Regions from separate parts of the Neobacillus sp. NPDC097160 genome, predicted to be linked through region 2. Evidence: a T-box and tRNA genes for the amino acid it is inferred to sense, from the RefSeq annotation. Region 2 holds a T-box; the other regions hold tRNA genes.
What was found. A T-box is a leader RNA that pairs with one kind of tRNA and senses whether it is charged. The one in region 2 lies ahead of ileS (isoleucine--tRNA ligase), so its partner is inferred to be a tRNA-Ile.

Region 1 (7,635 bases), on a different contig from region 2:
TAGTTCAGTGGTAGAACACCACCTTGCCAAGGTGGGGGTCGCGGGTTCGAATCCCGTCTTCCGCTCTCTTTCAAGCCGGGGTGGCGGAACTGGCAGACGCACAGGACTTAAAATCCTGCGGTAGGTGACTACCGTACCGGTTCGATTCCGGTCCTCGGCACCATTTATAGAATAATGCGCCCGTAGCTCAATTGGATAGAGCGTCTGACTACGGATCAGAAGGTTGTGGATTCGACTTCTTCCGGGCGCGCCATATAAACGGGAAGTAGCTCAGCTTGGTAGAGCACTTGGTTTGGGACCAAGGGGTCGCAGGTTCGAATCCTGTCTTCCCGACCAGGAAGTTTACATTCACATTATGGGGCCTTAGCTCAGCTGGGAGAGCGCCTGCTTTGCACGCAGGAGGTCAGCGGTTCGATCCCGCTAGGCTCCATTGTTTTTTAAAAAATGGCGGTGTAGCTCAGCTGGCTAGAGCGTACGGTTCATACCCGTAAGGTCGGGGGTTCGATCCCCTCCGCCGCTATCGCATTAATGGACCTTTAGCTCAGCTGGTTAGAGCAGACGGCTCATAACCGTCCGGTCGTAGGTTCGAGTCCTACAGGGTCCATTTATATCTCATTTGGAGGAATACCCAAGTCTGGCTGAAGGGATCGGTCTTGAAAACCGACAGGCGGGTCAAACCGCGCGGGGGTTCGAATCCCTCTTCCTCCTCCATATTATTTTTAAGCTTTATAATTTCTATTGTCGCGGGGTGGAGCAACGAGCGTTGCTTCAATGAATAATCTGCGAGTTGTATCAATCGAGCTGCTGCTTGCATATGCTTTCTGAGATTGATACAGTCCATGGGTACATTGAGCATGGACAAAATTTAATATTTATTATTGTCGCGGGGTGGAGCAGTCTGGTAGCTCGTCGGGCTCATAACCCGAAGGTCGCAGGTTCAAATCCTGTCCCCGCAATTTGGTCTGGTAGTTCAGTTGGTTAGAATGCCTGCCTGTCACGCAGGAGGTCGCGGGTTCGAGTCCCGTCCAGACCGCCATTTTTTATTCCGGTATATTAAATGCCGTTGATATAGATTTTTTCTATGGCTCAGTAGCTCAGTCGGTAGAGCAGATTGCTTACATCACCGAAATTGCTTCTGCGGCAATCTGCGAGAAAGAACGAAAGTTCTTTTGAGCAAAGGATGATCCTAATAAAAGTTTAGGAGACTATATTAAAACGGCTCAGTAGCTCAGTCGGTAGAGCAAAGGACTGAAAATCCTTGTGTCGGCGGTTCGATTCCGTCCTGAGCCATCATTTACCTAATATGCTTTTCTTTTTTTTTATATATGGAGGGGTAGCGAAGTGGCTAAACGCGGCGGACTGTAAATCCGCTCCCTCAGGGTTCGGCGGTTCGAATCCGTCCCCCTCCACCATCATGGCGGTTGTGGCGAAGTGGTTAACGCACCTGATTGTGGTTCAGGCATTCGTGGGTTCGATTCCCATCAGCCGCCCCATTTTTATTCATGTTGGGCTATAACCAAGCAGTAAATAAAGCATCGTGGTTTGATTGCAGTATGCTTTGGTTCACGTTCAGATTGCCCAGCCAAAGTTAGGCAGCATAGCCAAGTGGTAAGGCAGAGGTCTGCAAAACCTTTATCCCCGGTTCAAATCCGGGTGTTGCCTCCAAATTTCTAGCATGCGGGTGTAGTTTAGTGGTAAAACCTCAGCCTTCCAAGCTGATGTTGTGAGTTCGATTCTCATCACCCGCTCCAAAATGTGGGCCTATAGCTCAGCTGGTTAGAGCGCACGCCTGATAAGCGTGAGGTCGATGGTTCGAGTCCATTTAGGCCCACCATATTATTCCGCAGTAGCTCAGTGGTAGAGCTATCGGCTGTTAACCGATCGGTCGTAGGTTCGAGTCCTACCTGCGGAGTCATTATTTTTAAAAGTAGAAGTAGAGAGCAAAGGTTCTCTGCTTTTTTTGTGTTGGTGCCTGTCATCCATTCAAACGTCCAAGTAGAAGGGCCCTACTTCGATGAAATGAAGAGTTCGATTCTCTCCCCCAATCCAGATATCGAAAAGGTGCCGGAAACGGAAACTTGGAACCAAGGGGACGGTTCTGGTGGCTTTTTGAACAAGAAAAAGTGAATGAAAAGACCTTAAGAACCGTCCCCAGGAGTCATTTTTGTGCCCAATTATCGATTTATTTTACACCGCTGCATGGATCGACATAATATTACTGTTCTTCCTTATATTTATTTAAGCAATTTTTACAAATACAATGTTTTCTTCGACTTTCCATTGGCACTAATTCGAAAATACCATTGGGGAATTCCTCCATATCACACCAGCAGTTACCGTGTTCTCCAGGACCTGTCATGCAATTGTTTTCCTCTCCACATATAGGACAATATTTATTCGCCAATTCCAATCCTCCCTAATTTCCTCATAATATATATAAATGTAGATTTCCAGCTCTGTAACGCATCCTTTAAATTTTTGAGCTTGTCGTTCTATGTTGTCTTTGCCCAAACGATTGATTAAATGATTTTTACGGAATTAGGGACTAAAATTAATGGGAAGCTGATCATCGTAATCATGCATCCCTAGTATTTATTTCCTTTAGTTGTTAAGGGTGGAAATTCTGTACTTTCTTCTCTAATCAATAATGTCAATTTTTATCTGATATCCTACATATGTCATTAGGTATTTACCTAACTCTTTCCAGCTGTAATTGTCTTCTGCCATTTGAATTACTGGTAGTTTTCCATTAGTTTGTTCATCTGACATATTTTACCATTACATGTATATGTTACTTTGCTTGGCTGCGGTCCCACAATACTCAGCTCCTTTTTCACAATTTCTATTCTATTATTTTAACCTTATGATACATTTTTTTGAAGGGTGATTTCGACCAGGGGTGACCAAGGGGACGGTTCTGTTGGTTTTTTTACCAATGAAAAAATCCAACAGAACCGTCCCTGAGGGTGGTTTTCTTTTTCCTTCCTTTTGTAGCAAGGAAAGAAGGTGATAATCTGGAAATATATCTGTTTATGCCCAAAACATTCTTTTTTATAACTTTTAGGATTTTACTTGATTGTCGATTCCAGCTGGAATTGTTTTTCGACGAAGGATGAAGATGATGCTAACGATGATGATAAACGGTACTCCAACTAGCCATGCGACCCGGAAGTCTGATGAAAAGGCCATCGTAATCAGAATAGCGCTTAATAGAATGATTCCAATCCACTGTAATAGCGGGAATAATGGGGCTTTTACAGGCAGTGGCTCTGGATGTTGTAAATGAACACTATTTCTAAAGTTTAGATGGCTTACTAAAATAATAATCCATACGAGGATTCCCCCGAATAATGCTACCCCAAAAAGATAGTTAAAAGCCATTGGGCTAAAGTAAGAAACAAGACTGGCAACCAAGACACCACCGCTAGAAGCTAGGATGGCATTCACAGGAGTGCCGGTTTTGTTTAAATTCCCTAGAGATTTCGGTGCGTAGTTCCCTCTTGAAAGCGAGAAAAGCATTCTGGAAGTGAGATAAAGATTTGTGTTCATGCTTGATAAGGCCGCCGTTAGGACGACAAAGTTCATGATTCCTGCCGCATAACGAATTCCGGAATTTTCAAAGACCTTCACAAAAGGACTTTGTTCCACTACCGTTGCACCGGCATGTGCCCAAGGGACGATGGCCAGGATAATGGCTAATGACAGAATATAAAAAAGGAATAAACGAATAATCATGGTTTTCATTGCTTTTGGGACTGCTTTTTGTGGATTTTTAGACTCACCAGCGGTAACTGCAATGATTTCTACCCCGTAAAAGGAGAAAATGGCCATGAGTACACCCATCCAAACCCCTTTAAACCCATGTGGAAAGAAACCTTGATTATCGGTATAATGACCAAAACCAACGGATTCCGAGTGTCCAATCCCAAATACAACGGAAATTCCAAAAATGATAAAGAGGATAATGGCTACCACTTTAATCATAGCAAACCAATATTCTATTGATCCAAAATTTCCTACAGAACGACTGTTAACATACAGAATAATGGCACCAAACCCAAGTGTCCAAAGCCAAATAGGAATCGAGGGGAACCAATATTGCATGTATATTCCCACTGCGACCGCTTCGCTGCCTATGGCGATTACTTGGGCAGCCCAATACATATAACGAACTAAGAATCCAACCCAAGAATTTAGATACATTTCAGCATATGTGCCAAAGGAGCCGGCTGTCGGATGAACAACCGCCATTTCTGATAGACTAAACATCATGATTACAGCAATACATGCCGTAATCACATAACTGATTAGAACTCCTGGCCCAGCATAGCCAATAGCAATCCCGCTTCCCATGAATAATCCAGTTCCGATTGCCCCGCCAATGGCAATCATCGTGAGTTGACGGTCGGTAAGCGCCCGTTGCAGACCCTCTTCTTGCTTTACTAAATGATCCTTCATAAACTTGCCCCCTCTTTTTTATATCGCCCGATAACGGATATCGATGAATCGACGCTTTTTCCTGCAATGATAATGCTTAAAAAAGTAAGAACGGTATGATCTAATCCATCTGTTAAAAAGGTCAAAAGAAGTACACAGCCATTTACGGCCATCATGGTTTTTCCGATTGTTATGAAGGGAAAATGCTTTGTAATCACAACACTGGCAATATCGAGTCCGCCCGTTGTGGCACCGGCTTGGATGACAATCCCAATCCCAATCCCTGAAAGTAATCCCCCTAAAATACACCCAATAATAGGTGAAGGAAGGGTAGGTATTGTTGATAAAACGGCTAAAAAGAGAGAAAGTGCTCCCATTCCAATCAAACTAAAAAAGGCAAAGGAGGAACCGATGGAACGGTATCCGATTAAAAATAATGGAATGTTGAGTATAAAATAGACAAGTCCTAAGGGGGAATGCAGGAAGTTGGCCAAGATCACGGCAATTCCCCCCAATCCCGGTGCCGTTATGCCATTTGGTTTTTGAAAAACATAATAAGCAGCAGCTACAAGGAAAGTGCCTATAAAAATCGCTGCGATTTTTTTACTTTGTAATAAGAGCATGGGCAATCGCCTCAATGGTCCGGATAATTTCTTCTTCTGTGTTATAAAAATGCGGAGCGATTCTAAGTACATCATTACGGGCTGATACAATGATTCCTTGGGATTTCAAGTGACCTTCTAAATAGGCAGCATTTTTCACCCGAATAGCGGTAGTGCTTCCCTTTTGCGCAGTATCTAAAGGACTAGCGATTTCGAGTTGGTGTTTTTGAGCGGTTTCTAGACAGACCTTAGATAAATGCTGTAAATACGTTTCAATCCGTTCGACGCCAATGTCATTAAGGAGGGAAATGCTTGCATGGGCGGCATAAGCATTGATCATGGGCGGTGTTCCTGTATCAAACCTTCGCGCACCATCTGCATAGTCTAAAACTTGATTTGTAAAAGCAAATGGATTTTTCCGGCTAAACCATCCTGTTGTCAGTGGTTCTAATTGATTGGCCAGTTCTTTTTTTACATATATAAAGGCAATTCCGGGAACTCCAAGTAAAAACTTCTGGGCTCCTGCCACGAGCGCATCCACATTACTATCTTTGACATCGATCGAGACACTTCCGGCGGACTGGTAGGCATCGACAAATACGTAGGACCCTTTACTGCGAGCGAGGGAAGAAAGCGATTTCAAATTCTGCTTAAAGCCGTTATAATAGGACACATGTGGGATGGACGTAACAAGTGTTTGGCTGTCAATCGCTGTTTCGTAGGATTCAAATGAAATTGTTTGATCCTCTTCCACAGGGATAAAGGTTACTTGTGCGTTTCTCCTTTCGTGAGAAAGCCAAACATGTCCAATGCAAGGAAAATCAATATCTGTGGTGACGACTTTATTTCGCTCAGCTGTAAAGGAAAGGGCACCGGCAAAAGCAGAGGCTGCGTCAGACACACTAGATAAAACAGCAATCTCTTCGGGATCGGCATTAATTAATGCAGCAAACTCATTTTTAGCATCTTGAACCCGCTCCATCCAGCCCATCCAATCCATGCCATTTTCCGTCCAGCTTTCAAGATACTTATTTATGGCATCTTTCACTGGCAAGCTGATCGCACTTTGTGAACAACTGGATAAATGGATGGTATTTGCTAATGTTGGAAAAAGCTTTCGTTGTTCTTTAAAAGGATGATTCATTACTTTTCTTCCTTTCTATCAGTCTGGTTAAAGGAGGCGCGCACATGAATTTATGGGTTGAGAAAGGGATGTGGGAACCTGATATCTTTAAGCAAAAAGGGACGCTCAAGTCTTACCCAAAGGGTACCTGCCTATTTATGGAAGACCAGCCCTTATCGGATGTTTATTTCATTCTAGCAGGGCGTATAAGAGCCTACCTGCTGTCTCCTTCCGGCGAAGAACGGCATTTGTTTGTTGTCGGAGCGAAATCACTCATTGGTGAATGCAATGTTTGGACTACGAAAATATATCCGTATAGTGCTGCTGCATCAACGAATATAGAAGTTATTAGAATTCCCCGAGCTATATTCCAAGAAACAGTCAGGGCAAGTCCAAGCCTTTTTGAACATGCATTGCAATCCATGAGCCAAAAACAAAATGCCTTGCTGGTCCAAACCCAATTAATGAGCTTTTCCAAAATAGAGGAACGAGTTATGTTTGTGCTCGTGCAGCTGGCAGAAACATTTGGAGAAAGAACAGGAGATTGTGTTTTCATCACCATCCCATTTACCCATCTAGAACTTTCTCAGGTTGTCGGCTCCTCAAGAGTAAGCGTCTCTAACGTCATGCTTTCCCTGCAAGAAAAGGGAATTGTCAGTAAAGTAAATAAGCAATACCTCATTCATTCAATGGACGCTCTCAAACTTTTAACCTACGATAAGTTTAATGTTTAAAACAATTAAGTTCTGTAAAACGTTTTACAAAATGTTTGAATTCAGTGAATATTTTGCGCTTTGGAGCTGAAATGAGTAAAGTTTATGGAAGTGAATTCGGTATCGAGTTTAGAAAAACTTGGCAAAGGGATAAAAAGAAGCCAAAACAGTGAAATAAGCTGTTTTGGCTTTGTCATTTTTCTTATATTAAACTATTTAAAAAACCCAGCTGGCGGCAACTGATACGCTGCAACAATTGTCTTCGATTGTGTATAGTTATCCAATGCTTCCTTACTATATTCCCGGCCGACGCCACTGTTCTTAAAGCCGCCGAATGGTGCGCCGGACTGGAAGTTAAAGTACTGATTAATCCAAACACTTCCTGCCTGCAGTTTATTCGCAGTGTCTAAAGCATTTTCAAGATCGTTTGTCATAATACCTGCCGCGAGACCGTAGTCAACATCATTTGCCATCCTGATGACATCATCGATATCGCTCCATCGTGTAACCGTGGCGGCAGGTCCAAAAATTTCCTCTTGGGCAATTCTCATCTCACTCGTAGCTTCAATGATGGTTGGCTCAATAAAATAGCCATATTCGTTACCTGGAACCGTAACACGATTGCCACCATAGAGGATTTTAGCGCCTTCTTCTTTAGCGATCTCGAAATAGCCGAGTACACTCTTACCTTGTTTCTCATTAATCAGAGCACTTACTCTTGTGGATCGGTCCGTCGGGTCACCAATTTTTACTTCTTTTG
Region 2 (7,635 bases):
CGAGCAGGCTGTAGAAAAATCCTCTTGTCTGGTCAATTCCTTCAATGACGACATCGGCAGGAAATTGTGATTGGAATTTTTCTTTATTGCCAAATGGATAGTGATACTGTGCAAATGGCATTGAGCCACTATCAAACCACACATCAATGACTTCAGGTGTTCGTTGCATGGTGCCTTTACATTTCGGGCAGGTACACTTTACCTCATCAATATAGGGCTTATGCAGTTCGATATCATTTGGTACTGGCGTTGCCGCTAGTTTTTGAAGTTCCTCGATACTGCTAGGGGACACTTCATGCTGACAATCAGAACATACCCAAACATTTAATGGTGTACCCCAGTAGCGATTTCTGCTAATATTCCAATCAACGAGATTTTCAAGAAAATGACCAAAACGTCCTTCTTTTATATGGTCTGGATACCACGTAACAGCTGCATTGTTCGCAAGCATCTGCTCCTTTAATGCCGACATCCTGATAAACCAGCTATCTGTTGCGTAGTAAAGTAACGGCGAGTCACATCTCCAGCAATGAGGGTAGCTGTGCTCATATTTTTCTTTATGAAAAAGTGTGCCTTGTTCGGAAAGCATTTTAATGATGTCCACATCACAGTCCTTCACAAATCTACCGGCAAGCTCGACAACGTCTGCTGTGTAACGGCCTTGTTGATCTACTACATTAATAAATGATAAACCATTTTGCTGAACGGTTTTATAATCATCTTCTCCGTAGGCTGGGGCAATGTGGACAATACCTGTTCCATTAGCTTCAGTGACGTAATCTGCTAATACGACATGATGTCCTTTCTCCACAGCAACATAATTAAATGGCGCGGCATACTGTACGCCTGCAAAATCACTGCCGCTATGTTCACTTAACACTATGACATGCTCTCCAAGGACTTTTTCTGCTAATGATTTAGCAACGATATAAACGACATTTTCTTTTAGGGCACGAACATAGGTTAAGGTTGGATTCATCGCGAGGGCAACGTTTGCCGGTAAGGTCCAAGGCGTTGTCGTCCAACCTAAGAAATATTCCTCGTTCGCATCAAGCCGTTTAAATTTTACTGTAGCCGATAAATCCTTCACATCTTTATAGCCTTGTGCGACCTCGTGCGAACTTAACGAAGTTTGACAGCTAGGGCAGTAAGGCGATACGCGATGACCTTTATACAACAGGCCATCTTTGTGAACGTTGCTTAAAATATGCCATACAGTCTCGATGTACTCATTGCTTAACGTCATATAAGGACTATCCATATCTACCCAATAACCTAATTCTTCTGTAAAAGAGCGCCATTTCTGCTCGTAGGTGAATACACTTTCTTTGCATTTATTGATAAAAGGCTCGACACCATAACGTTCTATCTCTTGTTTCCCTGAGATTCCTAGCTGTTTTTCAACACCAAGCTCGACTGGCAGACCATGTGTATCCCAGCCAGCCTTTCGTTCCACTTGAAAGCCCTGCATCGTTTTGTATCGTGCTACCACATCTTTAATCGTTCGCCCAAAGGCATGGCCTACATGGGGGAGACCATTTGCAGTTGGTGGTCCTTCATAAAAAACAAAAGGTGTCTTACCTGCTCTTAACTGAACGGATTTTTTAAAGGTATTTTCTGCTGTCCAATAGTTACGGATTTGCTCCTCACGCTGTCCAACGGATTCCTTCCTTTCATTTGCATTCATCGATATCGCTCCTTTTCAAAAATGGCTAAAAAACATACAAAAAACCCCGTCCCTTGAAAGGGACGGGGTTAACCGCGATACCACCCTAATTCTATTGATCCGATCAATAGCACTTAGCAACGTACAATCATACGTGTTCCTTTTAACGGTAGACGCCCGGTTAGACTTACTATAGGTTTCAGCCTAACTTCTCAGAGAGGATTTTCACGTAACACTCAAACACTGACTTGCACCAAAATGTCAGCTCTCTGTGGATCAAGACGAAACGCTACTTTTTCTCATCAACGAATTTGTATGCTTTTATTGGGATTTATTGTAACAAACGTATGAATAGATGTCAAAGCATTCTTAAAATAAATAGTGCCGTCATTTTGGAGTGACCCTGTTGCGTAAAAATATATGAAGCCCACTGCTTCTTTACAAATTTATCTTTCCATCAATTATGAGATTGATGATTTTTCATTATCTAAAGAATATCATTGTTTGCAGCACCATACCACAAGACCGTAAAATTACATATAGTGTGGACCTTTTGGAATCATTCCGAACGTGTAAAAATGTTGGAAAGGGGATAAAAGCAGTGTTTAACGATTTTAAGCTTATAGAAGGCCGTCCTGTCTATATTCAACTGAAAGAATATTTGAAAAGAATGATTACTAACGGGCATTTGCTAGAGAATCAAAAGCTTCCATCCACTCGTGAACTCAGTTCGTTCCTATCGATAAGTCGAAATACCGTTCTAACAGCTTATGCCGATTTGGAACAGGAGGGCCTTATCTACGCGGTAAAAGGAAAAGGAAACTTTGTCAGTCATGTGGAGACCATGAAATCTGCATCGATCCAATTAAATTGGACAGAAAAAATCAATGAGCAAACGTATTTGGCAGATGAATTGGACCTAATGAAGCATGGAGTACGCTGGAATCATGATATGATCTCCTTTAATAGTATCGCCCCCGATGAAAAGCTATTTGATGTAGAGAATTTTAAAAGAGCCTTCTTAAATCGGATGGCCATTGAAGGAAATATCGTTCTTAACTATGGTTATGCCAAAGGCTATAAACCACTGATCGAATACTTGCTTCATTATATGGAGATTAAAGGTATTGACATTAGAAATAAAGATATCTTGATTACCAATGGATTCACGGAAGGTTTAGATCTCCTATTATCCTCTATTCATAAAAAGAACGGACGTATCATTTGTGAAAATCCAACCCATCATACGGCGATAAAGCTATTTCGATTACATGGCTTTGAAATCGAAGGTATTGATATGGATGATGATGGAATCGATGTTTCTAAGCTTGAATCGCTTTTATCAAAAAAGGAATACGATTTTGCCTACTTAATCCCGTCTTATCATAATCCAACTGGAATCGTTACGTCCTCAGAGAAAAGGAAGGAGATTATGGAGCTCTTTTCTGCCTATCAACTACCTATCGTTGAAGATGGATTTAACGAAGAATTACGGTATTCAGGATCACATCTGGCGCCGTTGGCTGCCTTTGCAGGAGCCGGTAACAATGTAATTTATATTAGCAGCTTCTCTAAGATTCTTTTTCCCGGCATACGAGTTGGATGGATTTTAGCAGACAAGGATTTGATTTATTACTTGGAAAGTATGAAAAGAGCTCGTACTATTCATACGTCTACCTTAGATCAAGCAGTGTTATTCCAATATTTAAATGACGGCTGCTTTGAGAAATATCTAAAAAAAGCTAAATCAGTTTATAAGAAAAAATATGAATTAGCTGTTCATACTTGCCAACAAGCCATTCCTTATAAACGAATGACTGGGGACGGCGGACTTCATCTTTTTTTAGAACTAGAAAATAATATCGATTCACGAAGTCTTTTAGAAAAATGCTATCAAAAGGGTGTTGTTTTTTTGCCAGGTGATGTCTTTTACACGGACGATAGTGGAAAGGACACATTACGGTTAGGATTTTCCAGGCTGAAGGAAAGAGAGATCACTCAGGGAATCAAAATCATAGGTGACACATTAAGAATTGATTTTGGAGGCTAAGAAAATGAAAGTTGGCGTAATTATGGGAGGCGTTTCCTCCGAAAAACAAGTTTCGCTCATGACAGGTGAGGAAATGATTGCGAATTTAAATAAAAATAAATATGAAGTTGTACCAATCCAAATAGATAACAAAGAAGATTTGGCAGATAAGGTCAAAAATCTCAATGTTGCACTACTTGCACTTCATGGGAAGTACGGTGAAGACGGCACCATTCAAGGTACCCTTGAGACCCTTGGTATTCCTTATACAGGGAGCGGGGTACTGTCTAGCAGCTTATGCATGGATAAGAATATCTCAAAAAAAATCATCCGTTATGAAGGAGTCCAAACACCGGATTGGGTTCACCTAACCAATATAGAAGAACTTGATTTGGATGAAATTGACAAGATGGGTTACCCAGTAGTGGTGAAACCTAATTCGGGCGGGTCAAGTGTAGGAGTAAAAATTGTTTATAATCAAGACACGATAAAGTCTTCAATTGCTGAAGTATTCAAATGGGATGCTGAAGTAATCATTGAAAAGTATGTAAATGGTGAAGAAATCACTTGTTCTATATTAGATGGAGAGCTCTTACCCATTGTTTCCATTCGACATAAAGGAGAGTTTTTTGATTATACGTCCAAATATAATGATGTGACTACGATTGAAGAGGTGATCCAACTCCCGCCTGAAACACATGACAAAGTTGCTTTTGCTGCAATGACCTGCTATAAATCACTGAAATGCAGTGTTTATGCCCGAATCGACATGATGATTAAAAACGGTATTCCCTATGTCATGGAGGTTAATTCATTACCTGGAATGACGAAGAATAGCCTGCTGCCAAAAAGTGCTGAATCAGCCGGGATCCCTTATAGTGAATTGCTTGACTTGATTATTGAAAACTCACTAAAAGTGAGAGCGATGTAAGGGATTAAATAGAGATAATAAAGAATGCGAGGACGAAAAGGGCACCTTCTTATTTAACGAGGGTGCCCTTTATATTTATAGATTAACAAGGAAGTGAGGTGACAGCTCGCAATTTCTTTGAAAAATGATATGGAAGATTGTGTTAAAATGGATAATGAGTATTCTTTTTGAGGGCGGACTGACGAAATAATCATGATTGAGAGGGATAAACGATATGAATAGCTGGTTGTACGGTGTGTATGCGGTAATATTGGGTATTGTCTCGGTTTTTACAGGTGAGATTGTTACCTTTGTTATGCTTGGGTTCATTCTATTAAGCTTACAAAATATCAATTCAACATTAAAGAAGTTACTTGAAGCCACTAAATCCAAATTGTAGGTGGAAAAATGAAAACTAAAATCAGCTTACTTAATGAATACATGGATTCACTGGCCGCCCACAACTATTTTAACGGGGCGGTACTTGTAGGACACAAAGGGGAAGTTGTGTTAAAGAAGGGGTATGGATTATCGTCTTTTCAGTATGATATTCCTAACATTCCTGCCACAAAATTTCGCATTGGCTCCTTAACGAAAGCATTCACCGCGATGGCGGTTTTGAAACTTCATGCTAAGGGTGCTTTGAATCTGGATGATTCTATTGATACGATTTTTCCGGATTATCCACATGGCTCAATTATAACAGTCCGCCATTTATTGAATCATTCATCAGGAATCGCCAACTTTACCTCTACACCGGATTATTGGACAAAAACGATGAGAATGCCGGCCAATCTGGATGAGGTCATTGAATCGTTTAAGAAGATGCCACTGGAATTTGACCTCGGCACTGATATGAATTACAGCAACTCCGGTTATATATTATTAACTGCCATTATTGAAAAAGAATCAGGGATGGCTTTTACCGATTTTCTTCAAAAAGAAATTTTCGATGAACTAGGTTTAGCAAACACTGGTGTTGATAATGGACGATCAATCATTAAATCACTGGCACAAGGCCACACAGTTTGGGAAAAAGTCATCCATACAGAGCACATCGACATGTCATTTCCGCTGGGCGCTTACGGAATGTATTCAACTGTAGAGGACCTATATCGTTGGTGTCAGGCACTAATAAGCAATTCTTTAATAGATAAAGAATTACAAAATCAAATGTTTACTAGCATAAATGGGTATGGTTTTGGCTGGTTCATCGAGGACGGTGCCCAAAAGGAAGTCAGTCATTTCGGTGATATCAATGGCTTCGTCAATCATCTAGTGGTTTATCCAGATGAGGAACTAGTTGTGATTGTATTAAGTAATATCAACATTACTCCGGTGACACAAATTAGCAGCGACCTTATACGGATTGTTTTTGACAAAGAGGTTGATGGCTTTCAGCAGTTTAACCCGTTAGAAATAGTGGGCGAAAACCTTGTCGGAACATATTTGAACGGGGAAGAGACCTTGTCTATTCATTTTGAAAAAGAACTATATGCTGTCGTTCCAAAAATGTACGGTGTACCATATAAGTTCAGATTGTTCCCAATTGATGTGAAACCAGAAACAGTCGTCTATAAAAGCGATTTTATTCATGATACATATACTTTAAATTTGGATGAGAAAGAAATCCCACAATCTCTGGAGCTGGTAGATTCCTTCGGTACTAAAAAAGTGTATGTGAGGAGTACTTAATCTATCTTAAATAACTAATCAAACGTTTGATTAAAACGATGTAATCGTTGGTATGACTGTCAAGAAAAGGCTGAACTATCGTTTGATTAATTTATCATGGTTCCTGCTATGACTATCATGAAAAAGTTAAACAATCGTTTGGTTAAATAGCAGGAAAGATTGGAAGGGCTGGTATAAAAAAACTAACCAAACGTTTAATTAATTCGCTGAAACCGTTGGGATGACTGGAATGAAAAGATTAATTAAACGTTTGTTTTAATAACAGAACCTAGTAGGATTCCCTACTCCTCATAAATCATTTTCCGCGTCATGCCGCCATCTACAACAAGGTTAATGCCTGTAACAAAGTTATTTTCTCTAGAAGTTAAATATGAACAAGCTCGTGCAATATCCTCTGGTTTCCCGACTCGCTTTGATAGATGCTGTTCATGATCCAGGTTGCTTAATTTTGCATAATCTCCTGTTTCGATCCAACCGGGGGAAATGGCATTCACCGTAATTTTATCAACGCTAAATGAGGCTGCAAGCGCATGTGTAATGGCCACGATTCCACCTTTTGTGGCAGCATAAGATTCTGAATGAGGCTCAGACATGATGGCTCTTGTGGAGGCAATATTCACAATCGATCCACCATCCTTATTAAGCCGCATATATTTTGCAGCTTCACGTGATCCTAAGAAAACACTTCTTAAGTTTGTGTTTATCACATCGTCCCATTCTTCAATCGTTGTTTCATAAGGAGACTTGAATAACGCTTTACCCGCATTATTGATTAAAATATCAATCTGACCGTATGTTTGATTGGCTGCTTCCATTAACCGAATTATATCTGATTCCTGTCTTACATCTGTTTTTACGAAAAGTGCTTCTCCGCACTGTTCCCTAATCATACTAGCTATCTTAGTACCCGCTTTTTCGTCTATATCAGCTAAGACGACATTGGCCCCTTTTTCTCCATAATGCAAAGCAATTCCTTTTCCAATTCCATTTCCGGCCCCTGTTATGACCACGGTTTTATTTGAAAAATCCATTGAATTTACACATCCTTTATAAAACACTTATAGCATTATATTTTTTAAGATAACACAAAAAAGGTACGTGAGAAAACATGCCCCTATAACCATGAAAAGAAGATTTGTTTTAAATCAAACGATTGATTAAATGGCTGTGTCCGTGGCAGGGCTGGTCTGAAAAAACTAATCAAACATTTGAATAAATGGCTGTATCGCTTGGCATGACTGGTCTGCAAAACTAATCAACCATTTGATTAAATGACTGTGGCGCTTGGTGTAATTGGTCCGCAAAAACTAATCAACCATTTGATTAAAACGCTGA
Region 3 (7,635 bases), on a different contig from region 2:
AGAAAGAACGAAAGTTCTTTTGAGCATCTGACTTATTACAATAAAAGATTAGTGAATCATCTTAGTACGAGCCATTAGCTCAGTTGGTAGAGCATCTGACTTTTAATCAGAGGGTCGAAGGTTCGAGTCCTTCATGGCTCACCATTTACAACTTCATGCGGGTGTGGCGGAATTGGCAGACGCACCAGACTTAGGATCTGGCGCCGCAAGGCGTGGGGGTTCGACTCCCTTCACCCGCACCATTTAAATGTAATATGCGGAAGTAGTTCAGTGGTAGAACACCACCTTGCCAAGGTGGGGGTCGCGGGTTCGAATCCCGTCTTCCGCTCCAATAGTGCCGGGGTGGCGGAACTGGCAGACGCACAGGACTTAAAATCCTGCGGTAGGTGACTACCGTACCGGTTCGATTCCGGTCCTCGGCACCATTTAAAATAATGCGCCCGTAGCTCAATTGGATAGAGCGTCTGACTACGGATCAGAAGGTTGTGGATTCGACTTCTTCCGGGCGCGCCATTATTTTACGGGAAGTAGCTCAGCTTGGTAGAGCACTTGGTTTGGGACCAAGGGGTCGCAGGTTCGAATCCTGTCTTCCCGACCATTACAAACAATTATACTGGGGTCTTAGCTCAGCTGGGAGAGCGCCTGCTTTGCACGCAGGAGGTCAGGGGTTCGATCCCCCTAGACTCCACCAATTATATCTTAAATCAAATTATGGCGGTGTAGCTCAGCTGGCTAGAGCGTACGGTTCATACCCGTAAGGTCGGGGGTTCGATCCCCTCCGCCGCTACCAAATATTTCATTTAGTTAGTAAATTTTATCTTGGACCTTTAGCTCAGCTGGTTAGAGCAGACGGCTCATAACCGTCCGGTCGTAGGTTCGAGTCCTACAAGGTCCACCAGTAACACTTATAATATGGAGGAATACCCAAGTCCGGCTGAAGGGATCGGTCTTGAAAACCGACAGGCGGGTTAAACCGCGCGGGGGTTCGAATCCCTCTTCCTCCGCCATATTATTTTCTTCAGCTTTATAATTTCTATTATCGCGGGGTGGAGCAGTCTGGTAGCTCGTCGGGCTCATAACCCGAAGGTCACAGGTTCAAATCCTGTCCCCGCAATTCGGTCTGGTAGTTCAGTTGGTTAGAATGCCTGCCTGTCACGCAGGAGGTCGCGGGTTCGAGTCCCGTCCAGACCGCCACTTAGTGGCTCAGTAGCTCAGTCGGTAGAGCAAAGGACTGAAAATCCTTGTGTCGGCGGTTCGATTCCGTCCTGAGCCACCATTTTTACTTAACTTATGGCGATTGTGGCGAAGTGGTTAACGCACCTGATTGTGGTTCAGGCATTCGTGGGTTCGATTCCCATCAGTCGCCCCATAATAATTTGATTTTTGCGGGTGTAGTTTAGTGGTAAAACCTCAGCCTTCCAAGCTGATGTTGTGAGTTCGATTCTCATCACCCGCTCCATATATGTGGGCCTATAGCTCAGCTGGTTAGAGCGCACGCCTGATAAGCGTGAGGTCGATGGTTCGAGTCCATTTAGGCCCACCATTTATTCTTTATTATTCCGCAGTAGCTCAGTGGTAGAGCTATCGGCTGTTAACCGATCGGTCGTAGGTTCGAGTCCTACCTGCGGAGCCATATGGGGAAGTACTCAAGAGGCTGAAGAGGCGCCCCTGCTAAGGGTGTAGGTCGGGTAACCGGCGCGAGGGTTCAAATCCCTCCTTCTCCGCCATAAATATCTGGCCCCTTGGTCAAGCGGTTAAGACACCGCCCTTTCACGGCGGTAACACGGGTTCGAATCCCGTAGGGGTCATACAGAAAAACTGATAACAATATGTTATCAGTTTTTTTGTGCCTAATTTTATTCTTTATTCGATTTAGGCCCAAAAAATAGTAACTTCAATTGCATAAAAAGCCTTAGACAATAGCCCTATTTCTAATTACCTACTTTTATCGAGAATTAATTATACTCCTATAATATTTTTCTTCCTATCATAATGCTGTAAAGCGTTGATACCGCTTACATTATCCGTGATTCTCCTAAATTTCATCCCACTCATTTATAAGTAATCAAATAATTTTTATTCTGGAATTTTTAAAAAATTTTTAAAAAACTTACTAGATTTCTGTCGATTAACGGTGGAATTTTTGTCACATGGTGCCGAAAGAAGGCGTAAAAGCGCCGTTTGTAGCGACTAACATCATATGTTGTCAGAAAAGATAAAAAAGTATTATGAGGAATATGGTTCATTTGCACTTATAATTGGTCATTGAAATACATATTTTCATTAAGGATGAGGAGAGCCATGGCAGTGAATACGTTTTTTCCAACCGATTACCAGCTGCACTTATTTCATGAGGGCAGCTTATGCAAAAGTCATCAGCTTTTTGGCGCTCATATCTTTAAGAATTCCGATCAAGTATATTCACGATTTTGCGTATGGGCACCTAATGCTTGTCAGGTGAGGCTCACGGGCAATTTTAATAACTGGAATGGTGAAGGATATGACCTGCAGAAGGTAAATGATGAGGGAGTATGGATTATTGTTGTAAATCAAGATTTGGAAGGATGCATTTATAAGTATGAAATTATCTCACAAACAGGGGAAAGGCTCCTGAAGGCAGACCCGTTTGCCTTTTATTCAGAAGTAAGACCGAATACTGCGTCCATTGTTTATTCCTTAAACAATTATGTATGGCAAGATGGTCATTGGATGAACCGAAGGGAAAAAAAGAACCTATTATCTGATCCTGCCATTATTTATGAGGTACACCTTGGATCCTGGAGGAAGAAGGCCAATAGGGACTACATAACCTATAGGGATTTGGCAGAGGAGCTTATACCTTATGTAATGGAGCATGGTTTTACCCATATAGAAATATTGCCACTTGTCGAGCACCCGCTCGACGACTCATGGGGATATCAAGGAACTGGTTATTTCTCAGTGACATCAAGATATGGTACCCCAGATGACTTTAGATACCTTGTGGACCAATGTCATCAGCATGGTTTAGGTGTCATTCTTGATTGGGTTCCGGGACATTTTTGCAAGGATGCACACGGACTATACCGCTTTGATGGAACACATATTTATTCTTATAGCCATGTTCATGATAGAGAAAATGTCGTATGGGGGACAGCCAATTTTGATTTAGGAAAAGGTGAGGTACAAAGCTTCCTTATTTCAAATGCTCTATATTGGATTGACTATTTTCATATTGATGGCTTTCGGATGGATGCCGTTGCTAACATCATCTATTGGCCAAATACTGCCCAGGGGAAGCGTGAGAATCCGTTTGGCATTCATTTTTTGAAAAAGTTAAACAAAGAAGTACATGATTACGATCCCCATTTTTTAATGATTGGTGAGGATTCTACTGAGTTTCCAAATGTGACCACACCTGTCCGTTACGGAGGTCTTGGCTTCGATTATAAATGGAATATGGGCTGGATGAATGACATGCTTGAATATATGGAAACACCTCCATATTCTCGATCAATAGTCCATTCAAAAGTAACTTTTTCACTTTTATATGCCTTTTTAGAAAACTTTATGCTGCCATTTTCACATGATGAAGTGGTCCATGGGAAAAAATCGCTCCTGGATAAGATGCCGGGGGATTACTGGGAAAAATTTGCCCAGTTAAGGCTACTGCTAGGCTATATGTTTGCCCACCCAGGAAAGAAACTATTATTTATGGGCTTTGAATTTGGCCAGTTTGCCGAGTGGAAGGACAAAGAAGAATTAGATTGGAACTTAATGGAATATGACATGCACCGCAATTTAAACACATATGTAAAAGTATTAACGAAACTTTATAAACGCTCCAAGGCACTGTATGAATTAGATCATTTGCAGGATGGATTTGAATGGATTGATGCAAATAACAGCAGCCAATCGATTTTCTCCTTTATTCGAAAAGGAAAAAAGGAAGAGGATTATTTAATCATTGTCACTAACTTTACGGGTGTGCACTATCCAGTGTATAAAGTCGGTGTCCCCAAAGCTGGTGAGTACCGAGAAATTTTAAATAGCGATCAACAAGAATACGGCGGGGCTGGGTTGATGAATAAAAAAACTATTTTGGCGTTAGAAGAGCCCTTCCATGGTCAGCCATTTTCAATAGAAATGACAATTCCACCGTATGGTTTTCAAATCATAAGACCGGTTAAAAAACGAAAGGAGAGAAAAGGAAATGGGAAAGAAAAAGTGCGTAGCCATGCTGTTAGCAGGAGGGAAAGGAAGCAGACTTAATTCGCTGACAAAGGATTTGGCAAAACCAGCCGTTCCGTTTGGCGGAAAATACCGTATTATTGATTTCACCTTAAGCAATTGTGCCAATTCTGGCATTGATACAGTAGGGGTTTTAACACAGTACCAGCCTCTTCTGTTAAATTCCTATATTGGAATAGGCAGTGCGTGGGATCTTGACCGCAAAGATGGCGGGGTAACCGTTTTACCCCCATATAGTGAGTCTTCAGAAGTAAAATGGTATACCGGAACTGCAAGCGCCATTTATCAAAATTTAAATTATCTTAAACAATATCAACCGGAATATGTATTAATCCTCTCTGGTGACCATATTTACAAAATGAATTACGAGAGTATGCTTGAATATCATATTGAAAAAAGAGCCGATGTGACGATTTCCTTGATAGAGGTCCCATGGGTCGAGGCCAGCAGGTTTGGGATCATGAATACAAGCGATGATATGAGAATAGTAGAATTCGAGGAGAAGCCTAGCAATCCGAAGAATAATCTTGCTTCTATGGGCATTTATATATTTAGCTGGAATATACTGAAGGAATATTTAGAAATGGATGAACGGAATCCAGATTCCAGTCATGACTTTGGTAAAGATGTGATCCCGCTGCTTTTAGAGGAAAATAAGAAATTGTTTGCCTATCCGTTTAAGGGTTATTGGAAAGATGTTGGTACGGTTCAAAGCCTTTGGGAAGCAAACATGGATCTTTTAGGTGAAGATTGTGAATTAGATTTATTTGACCATGACTGGAGGATTTATTCAGTCAATCCGAATCAGCCGCCGCAATATATTTCTTCTAATGCAATTGTAAGAGAGTCATTGATTAATGAGGGCTGTACCGTCGATGGTGAAGTCGATAAATCTGTTCTATTTCAAGGTGTAACGATTGGAAAAGGCAGCATGATCAAGGAGTCAGTCATTATGCCTGATGCCATTATCGGAAATAACTGCTTAATTGAAAAAGCAATTGTACCGGGTGATGTAAAGATACCAGACGGGACAGTAATTCGTTCGTTTGATGATGAAATTATTCTTGTTACAGAAGAAATGTTAACCGGGCTTTATCCTGCTTATTAAATAGTTAGCTGGCAAAATGTTCATTAGTAGAAAAACAGGAGGGAATTTGATTGAAGAGAAAGCTTTTAGGCGTTATTGATGCCACAACTTATCATGAAGATTTAGAAGATCTTTTAACACATCGATCACTTGCGGCTTTGCCTTTTGCGGGGCGTTACCGCATTATTGATTTTGTTCTATCAAACATGGTGAATTCAGGGATTCGAAGTGTGGCAATTTTTCCGAAAATGCAGTATCGTTCGCTAATGGACCATTTGGGTTCGGGAAAAAATTGGGACTTAAATCGAAAGCGGGACGGCCTTTTCTTTTTCCCATCCCCGATTGTCGATAACGATGGCAATAAAGTCGGATCGTTTGAACATTTTGCAGCCAATATGGACTATTTTTATCGCAGTACACAAGAGTATGCGATTATCGCCAACTGTTACACGATTTTTAATATGGACTTTAGGCCAATATTAAATTGGCATAGCCAGGCAAAATGCGATATAACTGAAATCCATCACCAGGATGGAAGACCAATGGAAATGTATTTAATTAAAACCTCTTTACTAATTAAGCTGCTTGAAACAAGACATGAAACAGGATATACCTGTATGAGGGATGTCGTAACTGCCATTCATACCAATTATTCTATTTGTCACTATGATTATGCCGGTTATACCGAGATGATAGATTCGATTGAAAACTATTTTTCCACTAGTATGAAGCTGCTTGAGTCTGATGTTTGGAAGCAATTGTTTTTAAAAGAGCAGCCAGTTATTACAAAAGTGAAAGATGAGCCGCCAACCAAATATGTAAAGGGCTCATCAGTGAAGAATGCTATGATTGCAAACGGCTGTTTTATTGGTGGAACGGTTGAAAACAGTATTGTTTCACGTGGTGTAAAAATTGGTAAAGGCGCAGTCATTAAAAACTGTATTATCATGCAAAAGTGCCAAATCGAGGACAATTGTTATTTAGATTCAGTTATTTTAGATAAGGATGTAAAGGTGGAGGCTGGAACTCATTTAACGGGAACTGCTCATTCACCATATGTCATTCGTAAAGGGTCGAAACAAGGAGCGTTGATGAACTCGTGAAAGTATTATTTGCCGTTTCAGAATGTGGTCCATTTGCTAAATCGGGGGGACTTGCGGATGTTGCCGGATCCCTCCCAAAAGAACTAAAATGTTTGGGAACAGATATTAGGGTGATTCTTCCTAAATATGGATCTATCCCAGAAGAATACAAGCGGAAAATGAAAAAAATCAAAGAATTTACCGTTCCCGTCGGTTGGAGAAATCAATATTGCGGAATTGAGGAGCTTGCCCATCAAGGAATTACCTACTATTTCGTAGATAATGAATATTATTTTATACGCGAAAATCTTTATGGCTATTTTGATGATGGCGAAAGATTTGCCTATTTTAATCGGGCGGTACTCGAGACAGTAGCCCAGCTTCATTTTTTCCCAGATGTACTGCATTGTCATGACTGGCATACAGCAATGATTCCCTTTCTCTTAAGAACGGAATATTACAAACGTAAAGGGTACGGGCAAATCCGGACCGTGTTTACGATTCATAACCTGCAATTTCAAGGGATTTTTCCAAGAGAGGTATTAGGGGATTTGCTGGGAATGGATAATAAATCCTCCCACACAGGCCATTTGGAGTTTTTTGGAAATATCAACTTTATGAAGGGGGCACTGGTTGCGGCGGACAAAATAACGACAGTGAGCCCAACTTATAAAGAAGAGATTCAAACATCCGTATATGGTGAAAAGCTGGATGGACTTTTGCGGGATAGAAATGAGGATCTTATCGGGATATTAAATGGGATCGATGAGGACTTTTACAATCCGGCCATTGACCCACTCATTGATCAGACCTATAAAGCAGATACGTCTCAAAAAAAGGCAATCAACAAAAGAGAGATTCAAAAAAGATTTGGATTGCCGCAAAGTGTAGGTACTCCTTTACTTGTAATGATTTCAAGGCTTACAAGGCAAAAGGGTTTAGATTTGGTGAAGTGTGTCCTACGTGAAATCTTGCAAGAGGATATTCAGGTTATCATTCTTGGAACCGGTGATTATGAGTACGAGGAACATTTAAGGCAAGCTGCCAGAATCTATCCTGAAAAATTAAAGGTTTTTACGGGTTTTAATGAGGATCTTGCCCACAAGCTATATGCGGCAGCAGACTTGTTTCTAATGCCGTCTCAATTTGAACCATGCGGCCTTGGGCAGCTGATTGCGATGAAATATGGTGCCATCCCGATAGTCCGTGAAACGGGAGGTTTAAACGATACAGTTA

Region 1: it encodes a tRNA-Ile, which carries the amino acid that the T-box ahead of ileS (isoleucine--tRNA ligase) is inferred to sense. The anticodon was not compared.
Region 3: it encodes a tRNA-Ile, which carries the amino acid that the T-box ahead of ileS (isoleucine--tRNA ligase) is inferred to sense. The anticodon was not compared.

What each region holds. Positions count from the first base shown of each region.
Region 1 covers NZ_JBIWDU010000001.1:810-8,444, forward strand. The annotation lists tRNA gene ACIQXV_RS00030 (tRNA-Gly) at 1-65, shown strand, start outside; tRNA gene ACIQXV_RS00035 (tRNA-Leu) at 75-163, shown strand; tRNA gene ACIQXV_RS00040 (tRNA-Arg) at 177-253, shown strand; tRNA gene ACIQXV_RS00045 (tRNA-Pro) at 260-336, shown strand; tRNA gene ACIQXV_RS00050 (tRNA-Ala) at 358-430, shown strand; tRNA gene ACIQXV_RS00055 (tRNA-Met) at 447-520, shown strand; tRNA gene ACIQXV_RS00060 (tRNA-Ile) at 531-604, shown strand; tRNA gene ACIQXV_RS00065 (tRNA-Ser) at 619-711, shown strand; tRNA gene ACIQXV_RS00070 (tRNA-Met) at 883-956, shown strand; tRNA gene ACIQXV_RS00075 (tRNA-Asp) at 960-1,036, shown strand; tRNA gene ACIQXV_RS00080 (tRNA-Phe) at 1,218-1,290, shown strand; tRNA gene ACIQXV_RS00085 (tRNA-Tyr) at 1,328-1,412, shown strand; tRNA gene ACIQXV_RS00090 (tRNA-His) at 1,418-1,493, shown strand; tRNA gene ACIQXV_RS00095 (tRNA-Cys) at 1,592-1,665, shown strand; tRNA gene ACIQXV_RS00100 (tRNA-Gly) at 1,678-1,751, shown strand; tRNA gene ACIQXV_RS00105 (tRNA-Ile) at 1,758-1,834, shown strand; tRNA gene ACIQXV_RS00110 (tRNA-Asn) at 1,841-1,912, shown strand; gene ACIQXV_RS00115 (cysteine-rich CWC family protein) at 2,216-2,404, opposite strand; gene ACIQXV_RS29780 (DUF7713 domain-containing protein) at 2,638-2,769, opposite strand; gene ACIQXV_RS00120 (amino acid permease) at 3,061-4,458, opposite strand; gene ACIQXV_RS00125 (YitT family protein) at 4,455-5,060, opposite strand; gene ACIQXV_RS00130 (aminotransferase class V-fold PLP-dependent enzyme) at 5,041-6,183, opposite strand; gene ACIQXV_RS00135 (Crp/Fnr family transcriptional regulator) at 6,228-6,896, shown strand; gene ACIQXV_RS00140 (aldehyde dehydrogenase family protein) at 7,088-7,635, opposite strand, start outside.
Region 2 covers NZ_JBIWDU010000016.1:88,246-95,880, forward strand. The annotation lists gene ileS (isoleucine--tRNA ligase) at 1-1,687, opposite strand, end outside; T-box leader at 1,743-1,981, opposite strand; gene pdxR (MocR-like pyridoxine biosynthesis transcription factor PdxR) at 2,268-3,716, shown strand; gene ACIQXV_RS21420 (D-alanine--D-alanine ligase) at 3,721-4,626, shown strand; gene ACIQXV_RS21425 (hypothetical protein) at 4,841-5,005, shown strand; gene ACIQXV_RS21430 (serine hydrolase domain-containing protein) at 5,014-6,300, shown strand; gene ACIQXV_RS21435 (glucose 1-dehydrogenase) at 6,582-7,331, opposite strand.
Region 3 covers NZ_JBIWDU010000023.1:83,167-90,801, reverse strand. The annotation lists tRNA gene ACIQXV_RS26070 (tRNA-Lys) at 69-144, shown strand; tRNA gene ACIQXV_RS26065 (tRNA-Leu) at 158-242, shown strand; tRNA gene ACIQXV_RS26060 (tRNA-Gly) at 257-331, shown strand; tRNA gene ACIQXV_RS26055 (tRNA-Leu) at 337-425, shown strand; tRNA gene ACIQXV_RS26050 (tRNA-Arg) at 437-513, shown strand; tRNA gene ACIQXV_RS26045 (tRNA-Pro) at 522-598, shown strand; tRNA gene ACIQXV_RS26040 (tRNA-Ala) at 616-691, shown strand; tRNA gene ACIQXV_RS26035 (tRNA-Met) at 714-790, shown strand; tRNA gene ACIQXV_RS26030 (tRNA-Ile) at 822-898, shown strand; tRNA gene ACIQXV_RS26025 (tRNA-Ser) at 915-1,007, shown strand; tRNA gene ACIQXV_RS26020 (tRNA-Met) at 1,041-1,114, shown strand; tRNA gene ACIQXV_RS26015 (tRNA-Asp) at 1,118-1,194, shown strand; tRNA gene ACIQXV_RS26010 (tRNA-Phe) at 1,201-1,276, shown strand; tRNA gene ACIQXV_RS26005 (tRNA-His) at 1,294-1,369, shown strand; tRNA gene ACIQXV_RS26000 (tRNA-Gly) at 1,386-1,459, shown strand; tRNA gene ACIQXV_RS25995 (tRNA-Ile) at 1,467-1,543, shown strand; tRNA gene ACIQXV_RS25990 (tRNA-Asn) at 1,559-1,633, shown strand; tRNA gene ACIQXV_RS25985 (tRNA-Ser) at 1,637-1,727, shown strand; tRNA gene ACIQXV_RS25980 (tRNA-Glu) at 1,737-1,808, shown strand; gene glgB (1,4-alpha-glucan branching protein GlgB) at 2,302-4,251, shown strand; gene ACIQXV_RS25970 (glucose-1-phosphate adenylyltransferase) at 4,193-5,338, shown strand; gene ACIQXV_RS25965 (GlgC family sugar phosphate nucleotidyltransferase) at 5,389-6,420, shown strand; gene glgA (glycogen synthase GlgA) at 6,417-7,635, shown strand, end outside.